Regions from separate parts of the Serratia sp. UGAL515B_01 genome, predicted to be linked through region 2. Evidence: predicted binding sites of a transcription regulator. Region 2 holds the regulator's gene; each other region holds the start of a gene.
The links. Region 2 encodes PurR, which represses purine synthesis genes. Its sites were predicted from a motif close to CANGCAAACGTTTGCNTG; they were not measured.
Positions count from the first base shown of each region.

Region 1 (3,285 bases), 490 kb from region 2:
GGATCGTAGTTGGCAGGGTTCCACCAAGAGTTAAAGGAACTCATCACAACCTGCGCACCTGCATTCAAACCACCGATATATCCCATGGCATGGATATTACGCAGATACTCTTCTGTATAGCGGTTTTGCCCGTGATCGACACCGTGAAGCGTTCCGCCATCGCCGAGCCAATGTTTCACGTTAGAAATAACGTTATACTCCCCCTTTAATCCCTCCTCGCCCCCTTGAATACCTTGGACCATGCGTTTTGCATACTCATAAACGATTTCAGGATCTTCAGAATACCCTTCATATACCCGTCCCCAACGGTAGTCACGCGGCGTGGCAACCGTCGGTGCAAAAGTCCAGTCTAACCCGGTAGCAACAACCTCTCGCGCTGTCACTTCACCGATTTTTTCAATCAGATCTGGGTTACGGGCTGCTCCCAAACCAATATTGTGAGGAAAAACAGTCGCCATAAATACGTTGTTATGGCCGTGTACCGCATCGGTTCCCCACATAAATGGAACCCTGAATCCACGCCCTTCATAAGCACGTTCGATCGCTAACCAATATTTGTCTGCTTCCTTCGCCCAGTCTTCAGCCGTAGCGTACTTATTGCCTGCAGGAAATGCACCGCCACCATTCAAGATCGAACCCAGTTTAAATTTCTCAGCCTCTTCGGGGGTAACATCGCGTAAGTCTGGCTGTACCATCTGCCCTATTTTTTCCTCTAGCGTCATCATAGAAACAATACGCTGTATTTCCGCCTCCATAGCAGGATCTTTTTTGATTACGCTATTAACATTTTCCCAATCGGAGAAGTAAGGTAAAGTAGTACTATTTGGTGAGGTAGTACTGTTTCTGTTAGTAGCACTTCCAATATTATTGCTACCACCGTCACAACCAACTAGCGCAAGAGAAATAAACACACCAATAAATACATTATTCGTTTTGATCACGACGTTCCTCTCTGAGTGAAAAATATAGCTATAAGCAGAATGTTCCTAACCTTTAAAATTCGTGAATAACGTTAACAACACACAAAAAAAAATACTAAGATATATTTCACAGATCGAAATAAATACGTTTTTAGTTTTAATTAAATAAATCGAATTTCAGCAAGTCCTCATTCCGGTGAGAACGTGTGATTTTCCTCAGGGGCACAGCCGAACCCTATGACCAAACTTTCTGCCAGCAATCTACTTGCCCGCGAGACATGCGCTACAGAGGGCAGTCTGAAAATTAGCGCTGTTCCACAAGGTTCTCGCAAACGTTTGCTTACACTGTTAGAATTGCTGCGCCTTGTTCCGGTATCACCACCGGAAGCACCATTTTCAAACCGCAAACCGTCGTGGGGATCGCGCAGTGACCGACAAAACCACTCTCAGCTATAAAGACGCAGGTGTCGATATCGATGCTGGCAACGCATTGGTAGATCGCATCAAAGGTGTAGTAAAACAGACCCGCCGTCCAGAAGTTATGGGTGGTCTTGGAGGGTTTGGTGCTCTATGTGCACTACCGCAGAAATACCGCGAACCAATACTGGTTTCAGGCACCGACGGCGTAGGCACCAAACTGCGCTTGGCAATGGATCTAAAACGCCATGACACCATCGGTATCGATCTGGTGGCGATGTGTGTTAACGACTTGGTAGTTCAAGGTGCAGAACCCTTGTTTTTCCTAGATTACTATGCCACAGGCAAACTGGATGTAGAGACGGCTACCAGCGTCATAACGGGGATTGCCGAAGGCTGTAAACAAGCCGGCTGTGCATTAGTGGGGGGAGAAACCGCTGAAATGCCGGGAATGTATCACGGGGAAGACTACGACGTGGCAGGTTTCTGCGTGGGCGTGGTTGAGAAATCCGAAATTATCGATGGTAGTAAAGTACAATCTGGTGATGTGTTGATTGCCTTGGGAGCGTCGGGGCCACACTCTAACGGCTACTCGTTGGTACGCAAAATTCTGGAAGTAAGCGATACCGACCCCAGCACGGTAATGCTTTCTGGCAAACCGTTAGCCGACCATCTGCTCGCACCTACCAAGATTTATGTCAAATCCATACTTAAACTGATTGAAAACGTCAACGTTCACGCCATAGCACACCTGACCGGTGGCGGTTTCTGGGAGAATATCCCGCGCGTGCTACCAGAAGGAATACAAGCGGTGATCGACGAATCAAGCTGGCAGTGGCCTGACATTTTCGGTTGGTTACAGCAAACCGGTAACGTCAGCCACCACGAAATGTATCGCACGTTTAACTGTGGTGTCGGTATGGTCATTGCGCTGCCAGAAGAATCAGTAGAAAAAGCGCTTACCTTATTGACTGCTGCAGGTGAAAAAGCCTGGAAGATCGGTAAACTGTCGGCTTCTTCAGACGAGCAACAAGTGGTTATTCAGTGATGAAAAATATTGTGGTATTGATCTCTGGCCAAGGGAGCAATCTCCAGGCACTGATTGATGCCTGCCAGCAAGGCCGTATTGCCGCCAACATTATGGCGGTATTCAGCAATAAGGCTCAAGCTTACGGACTACAGCGCGCCAAGGAAGCAGGTATTGCCACCCATACCCTGGATGCCAAAACCTTTGCCGATCGCGAAGCGTTTGACAGCGCGCTGGCACAGGCCATTGATCAATACCAACCCGACCTGCTGGTACTGGCTGGTTATATGCGTATCCTCAGTAACGCCTTCGTGCAGCACTACCAAGGGCGCATGCTGAATATCCACCCTTCTCTGCTGCCAAAATATCCTGGATTGCATACGCACCGTCAGGCTATTGACAATGGCGATAGTGAGCACGGTACTTCAGTGCACTTCGTCACTGAGCAACTCGACGGTGGCCCAGTGATCCTGCAGGCCAAAGTACCTATCTTCCAAGACGATGAAGAAGATGACGTGATTGAGCGGGTGCAAACTCAGGAACATACTATTTACCCATTAGTAGTAAATTGGTTCATTGAGGGCAGATTAGCAATGCGTGACAACGCAGCCTGGTTGGACGGAAAACGCTTGCCCTTGCAAGGATATGCAGCGGACTAATGGCTGTACTCTGAAGGTTTATCAAACGGTGTCCTGCAAGGCACCGTTTTTTTTCACCAGAATCTATTATCTGAAGTTATACTTTTCACACTTTTACGATATGGAGAAACATGCATGCCCAGCAATGCCAGCGTCAGACTTCGCCCACTGGAGCGCGATGATTTGTCTTTCGTCCACCAGATGGATAACAACGCCAGTGTTATGCGTTACTGGTTTGAAGAGCCGTATGAAGCCTTTGTTGAGCTTGCCGACCTATATGACA
Region 1 covers NZ_CP109901.1:2,449,641-2,452,925, forward strand. Annotated here, with positions in the region: gene OK023_RS11010 (glycoside hydrolase family 3 protein) at 1-941, opposite strand, end outside; gene purM (phosphoribosylformylglycinamidine cyclo-ligase) at 1,348-2,385, shown strand; gene purN (phosphoribosylglycinamide formyltransferase) at 2,385-3,023, shown strand; gene speG (spermidine N1-acetyltransferase) at 3,138-3,285, shown strand, end outside.
Region 1: purM (phosphoribosylformylglycinamidine cyclo-ligase) is a predicted target of PurR. The motif match lies at 1,246-1,263, and genes of this name have one in related genera.

Region 2 (3,285 bases):
ACCGCAATGCGCGCCCAAAATACCTGGAAAACTTTTGGGCATTGGTTAACTGGTCATTCGCGGAACAAAATCTGACCCAATAGCAGATAGATGAACAAGTAAGCTCCCCCCGGCAAAGCCGGGGGTTTTTCATATGTGCCTATTAGCCTCTCTTGCCAGCCGCGCCCTAACAGACGCACTGTGATCTGACATTTGCATTTATGGATTACTTACAGCCCGTAACGCTTCTTGATGTAACCGTGGCGCTTCACTGACTCTCACCAGTATCGGACGCGATGTTGAGCCGTATTGTTCATTCAAAACAGCAAAACAATACTCAGATCCAAAACGAATTTTTGGATACACTTGCCTAAGCCATTAATGCCAAGACTAAAGTGACTATCGTAACCGACGCCGATTTTCAAAATACCTGGTTTAGCCATATTAACTCGTTAGGCTGGGATTTTATCGGTAGAGTGAGAGAACAGATCTTGCTACGGCTCGATATAACAAGTGATATCTGGTTGAAAAAATTGGAATTAATGGCCATATGCCACCTATCACCCTGCGTTTCTCTCCCTAGAAAACCTGCCTTCGGTGTTTAGGTGCAAAAACCATGTGATATTTACAGTTCCATCGGTTATGCGCTAAGCCCATTTTCGTCCCCCATTGGACCCCTTTTGATTTCTTGTTTAACTTTTGCAATTGCCAAACCGCAAGGTGTTTTAACAAATTGAAAGGGGGTCTTTATAATCGGCTTAAGGCTGAAAGCTTTACGACCCCCAGCCTAGCTCTGGGGGTTTTCTATAGAAAATAGCAAAGGTGCAACATATTGCACTTTTTATAATTTAAATCAGTTAGATACAGCAATGAGACCAAAGATGATAATCACTGCCAACGCACATACCGTAGTAAACAATGACATTTTCAAATTCGTATCCATAACGTAATTCCCTTGCAGATTTGTGCTCTCAAGCATAAAAGCCACACAATTAATACGTCAACTCATTTTCCTACAGTTCGTGATTAAAATCTTGTTATCATTTGCCGTCTTATAATACCGATTAGCTCTTCCACTTTTCATAAATATGCGACAAAATCCGCAGTTCACAACTGCGTACCCCAAGATGCCCCCTCCTGCTATAGGATCTTACGGCTTCAGCACTAAAAATCCCGTTTTTGCTTATCAGGGGATAAAATTTACGCAGGCAAACGATTAACATCATACTTACATGCTGTAACATGTGAGTTCAGGAGTCATTCTTTATATGGCAACGATTAAAGATGTGGCCAAGCGCGCTGGCGTTTCCACCACCACCGTTTCGCACGTCATTAATAAAACGCGTTTCGTCGCCGAAGAGACAAAAGCGGCCGTTTGGGCAGCCATTAAACAACTACACTATTCGCCCAGCGCCGTTGCCCGCAGCCTGAAAGTTAACCACACTAAATCGATCGGTCTGCTTGCAACATCAAGCGAAGCACCCTACTTTGCTGAGGTGATCGAAGCTGTTGAAAACAGTTGCTATAGTAAAGGTTATACTTTGATCTTGTGTAACTCACATAATAACCTCGATAAACAACAGGCCTACCTTGCAATGTTGGCGCAAAAGCGCGTCGACGGTCTGCTGGTTATGTGCTCAGAGTACCCAGAAAAGTTGCTGGGTATGTTGGAGGATTACCGAAATATTCCCATGGTGGTTATGGACTGGGGAGCTGCTCGTGGTGATTTTACCGATACAATTATCGATAATGCCTTTGAGGGTGGCTATCTGGCTGGTCGTTATCTTATCGAACGTGGTCATCGCGATATTGGTGCCATTCCCGGCCAGTTATCGCGCAATACCGGTGGTGGCCGTCATCACGGTTTCCTTAAAGCGCTGCAGGAAGCCAATATTGAGATCCGCGAAGAATGGATCGTTCAGGGTGATTTTGAACCTGAGTCCGGTTATAAGGCCATGTACAAAATATTGTCGCAAAAGCATCGCCCCACAGCCATATTTTGCGGTGGAGACATTATGGCTATGGGTGCAATTTGTGCTGCAGACGAATTGGGGCTTCGTGTACCGCAAGACATCTCAGTGATCGGTTACGACAACGTCCGAAATGCACGCTATTTTACCCCAGCATTAACCACTATCCACCAGCCTAAAGAACGTCTGGGAGAAATGGCTTTCACGATGTTGCTGGATCGTATTATCAGTAAACGTGAAGAATCTCAGGTCATTGAAGTCCATCCAAAACTGATAGAACGCCGTTCGGTGGCTGATGGGCCTTTCATCGATTATCGCCGCTAGCATGTCCCCCTTGATTAGACACAAACCAAAACGTGAGCTGCACAGTTTTATGAGCCCAACACGTACTATGATGGCCACAGCGCGGGAGGCAAGGACTCGACCACGCGGCACGCTTCCCTCTGTGGCTTGATGAGGGCTGCGACGCCCCACAGACATATAGCCTAATAATTGTTATCGGAGGCTTTCGAGACACCGGATACGCCTTCGTTCAACCACTCCTGATTAAGCGTTTCACTGTCTCCCAGATAATCTAATAACCAGGTCATTACTGGTGACTGCGCATTTTGCTGCCATGTCAGGCAACAGGCGCTAGGGGGGAATGCTTCTTGCAGTTGCAGAACAACCAGTTCACCACTTTGTACCCATGGCAGTACACAATGCGCGGGTGCCATTCCCACACATAATCCATTACGCAGACAATCCACAGCAGAAGCCCAGTCCGGCACGGTAAGGCGTCGTTGGTTATCCAGCGCCCAAGTTACACGTTTCGGCAAATTTCGTGACGTATCCTCGAGCAATAGTGAGGGATAAGGCCGCAGCTGATCGTTACTCAGTGTGCCCTTTAGCCCCGCTAAGGGATGGGTTGCATTTGCCACACACAACCAATTCACAAAGCCCATATCGCGAAAAGCAAAACCCCCACCAACCGGCACTGCTCGTGTTGCACCGATAGCCATCTCTGCGCGCCCATCAGCCAGTGCATCCCATACGCCATTAAACACCTCGTGTTGCACAATCAATTCAACATCCGAAAAATGACGATAAAAATCAGTGATTAACTGACGACTACGCTGTGGTTTTACAATAAGGTCGACCGCAATTCTTAACTGCCCGCGCCAACCGTTGGCAACTTGCTGGCACTGACGCCGGGTATCAAGCATTTTTTTGACAACCTTCCGGGCCTCTTTGATAAACAGGGCACCAGCAGGGGTCAATACAACATCACGATGACGGCGTTCAAAAAGGGACACAGCCAGCCATTGCTCCAACTGACGCACCGTATAACTTATTG
Region 2 covers NZ_CP109901.1:1,964,168-1,967,452, forward strand. Annotated here, with positions in the region: gene sodB (superoxide dismutase [Fe]) at 1-83, shown strand, start outside; partial or broken gene OK023_RS09040 (IS200/IS605 family transposase) at 562-636, opposite strand; gene OK023_RS19200 (YnhF family membrane protein) at 833-958, opposite strand; gene purR (HTH-type transcriptional repressor PurR) at 1,248-2,273, shown strand; gene punR (DNA-binding transcriptional activator PunR) at 2,435-3,285, opposite strand, start outside.

Region 3 (3,285 bases), 1.0 Mb from region 2:
CCACAGCACCAACCTCAGGCAAATCGACAAATACCATATCGCCCAGCAGTTCCTGCGCGTGCTCAGTGATGCCTACAACATATTCACTATTTCCCTCGTCACACACCCATTCATGGGATGCCGCATACTTCAGTTCTGTTGGCACATTACTCATTGACCTGCTACTCCTCTGAATAAATAAAAACTAATTGATCAGTGATTTACCGGCACGCACAAAACCTGGTTTGGTGACCAAAACTGGCATTTCACGGTTACGTATCTGGACGATAGCCTGTTCACCAATACCCGCTGGAACGCGTGCCAATGCAATGCTGAAACCCAGAGTCGGAGAAAAAGAACCGCTGGTAATCACCCCAACCTGTCGTTGGCCATTGACATCAGTAAAATATACTGGCAGTTCATTGCGTAATACGCCCTTTTCCTTCATGACCAAACCCACAAGTTGTTGCGTCCCCTTTTCGCGTTGTAGTTCCAACGCCTCACGGCCAATAAAATTACGTTCCTGCGGCTCCCACGCAATAGTCCAGCCCATATTGGCAGCCAGTGGAGAAATCCCCTCGTCCATTTCCTGGCCGTAAAGGTTCATTCCTGCCTCCAAACGTAATGTATCACGCGCACCCAACCCTGCGGGTTTCACACCTGCACTCAGTAGTTTATGCCAAAAATCAACCACCTGCTTTTTCGGCAGCGCTATTTCATAACCGGCTTCACCGGTGTAACCCGTGGTTGCAATAAAGAGATCGCCAGTCTGTACACCAAAGAAAGGTTTCATACCTTCCACAGCCTGTTTCTGTTCGGGGGTAAAAAGAGTGGCGACACGCTCTTTAGCATGAGGCCCTTGCACCGCGAGCAGCGCCAAATCGTCACGCACTGTCAATTCGATGCCGTATGGTGCAGCATGTTGCGTGATCCAAATCAGATCCTTCTCACGGGTAGCAGAGTTCACCACCAGGCGAAAAGCCTCTTCCGTAAAAAAATAAACAATCAAATCATCGATCACACCACCGGACGCATTCAACATGCTGCTATACAGTGCTTTTCCAGGTTGGGTGAGTTTGGCGACATCATTCGCCAACAGATAGCGAAGGAACTCGCGGGTACGGGTACCGCACAAATCCACAATGGTCATATGGGAGACATCGAACATACCGGCATCCTGACGCACCGCATGATGTTCATCTATCTGGGAGCCGTAATGTAGCGGCATCATCCAGCCATGAAAATCGACCATGCGTGCACCGCACGCCGCATGTTGGTCGTACAGTGGGGTTTGCTTTGCCATTTTATCCCTCTTTTCACTCAAGTAGCCGAATACAGGGCGTTGCTACGCAATAAGACAATGCAACTTGCCAGCCTGACTACGTGGTTCACCCTGACCGTTCAACACAAATTGCCGCGCCAATTGTTAGTGAAAAACGCAGTTCATCGTTACGACGCAAACGTTACCTTTCCCCTGACGTTATCACCGAACAGCCCGGTTAACCATAAGTTAAACTATGTTCAATATCTTTCACTATGGGTAAATTACCGCGCAAGTGTGTAGAGTTTTTCACTGAAAAACTGCGTCTTAAGGCACAAAGTTAACAATTGATGGGCTAAAAAATGAAGTTATATAACAAATGGCTAATAACAAAGAGAACTTTCGTTTTTGACAACCGATTATGACATTAGGAAAAGTAATAAACAAAACGAACTGGAATTAGAATTTCTCAAATGAAAGGAGTTAGCGCAAGCGATTTGAACCGCCTTCGCCCTGGCACGAGGGGAACCTCATCAATAAGGTTCCCCTCGTGGCTTATCGCAACCAATCCGGCAAATCGTTCAGCCCCATAGCCTGACGGATCAGTTTCGGTTTTACACCTGGTAAGCTGTCAGCCAGCCTTAAGCCAACATCACGCAGCAGCTTCTTCGCCGGATTATGGCCTGCAAACAGTTCGCGGAAACCTTGCATACTGGCCAGCATCACCGCGGCACCATGCTTACGACGGCGCTCATAGCGGCGCAGATACAAATGTTGGCCGATGTCCTTGCCCTGACGTTGGAGGCGTTTGAGTTCAGATATCAACTCAGCTGCATCCATAAAGCCCAGATTTGCCCCTTGGCCTGCCAGCGGATGCACAGTATGCGCGGCATCCCCCACCAACGCTAAACGGTGGGCAGCAAAGCTGCGGGCATAGCGGCCAGTGAGTGGAAAAGTCAACCTGTTGCTCTCAAGCTGGCAGTGACCCAAACGCATGTCGAAAACCATTGCCAACTCACGATTAAAGGCTTCGGGTTCAAGCTGTTTAAGTCGTTCAGCTTCTTCAGGTGCCAACGACCAGACAATTGAGCTTAAATACGGATCGTTAAACGGTAAGAATGCCAGTATTCCTTCACCATGGAAAACCTGGCGAGCCGTGGCTTGATGAGGCTCTTCAGTGCGGATAGTTGCCACCAGTGCGCTATGGCGATAGTCCCAGAAGGTCAACGGAATATCCGCATGCTGACGCAACCAAGAGTTGGCTCCGTCGGCTCCAACCACCAATCGGGCAGTCAACATGCGGCCATCTTCCAGGGTGAGGAAGGCCTCATTCTCCCCCCAAGCTACCTGTTTCAGCGCCGCTGGCGCAAGCAGCGTCGCGTCGCCCAACGTTTGTGCCTTTTTCCACAATGCCTGCTGGATCACTTCGTTTTCGATAATGTGCCCAAGATGACTGAAACCACATTCATCACCACGAAATGAAATCTTGCCGAAGCTATCGCGCTCCCAGACTTCCATCGCGTTATAAGCGCTAGCACGCAGGCTAAGGATGTGCCCCCAAACGCCTATCTGTTGCAACAATCGTTCACTTGCAGCATTAATGGCAGAAACGCGTAACGCTGGTTGTTCCTGTAACGGTAAAATTTCCGGCTGCCGGTGTTCAAGCACTGCCACACGCAGACCGCTCCCCTGCAAACCACAGGCCAGCGTCAATCCCACCATACCGCCTCCGGCGATAATCACATCAAATGACTGCATGCTGCTTCGGTTCCTCACATTCTACGGATGCCCTGTTCTGCAAGCAGACAGGAAGGATCAGGCGGTATTCATTTTAATGCTACTAGGCGCAGCCCTTGATTGCCTGCGGTATAAACACGCCTCCAAAGGCCTGTCAATGAGACTAAAGGTCTAGCGCTCAACCCAGCCCAATGTGCGCTTGGCAAAAGCATCGCGAACGGCTGGCAACTGTTCCATTGCCATTAGCCCCAGGTTACGCCCAGCAACCAGCGGGGCATAGCCGTTGGCAAACAGCCGGATCAAACCGT
Region 3 covers NZ_CP109901.1:950,112-953,396, reverse strand. Annotated here, with positions in the region: gene gcvH (glycine cleavage system protein GcvH) at 1-154, opposite strand, end outside; gene gcvT (glycine cleavage system aminomethyltransferase GcvT) at 185-1,282, opposite strand; gene ubiI (FAD-dependent 2-octaprenylphenol hydroxylase) at 1,796-2,998, opposite strand; gene ubiH (2-octaprenyl-6-methoxyphenyl hydroxylase) at 3,149-3,285, opposite strand, start outside.
Region 3: gcvT (glycine cleavage system aminomethyltransferase GcvT) is a predicted target of PurR. The motif match lies at 1,433-1,450, and genes of this name have one in related genera.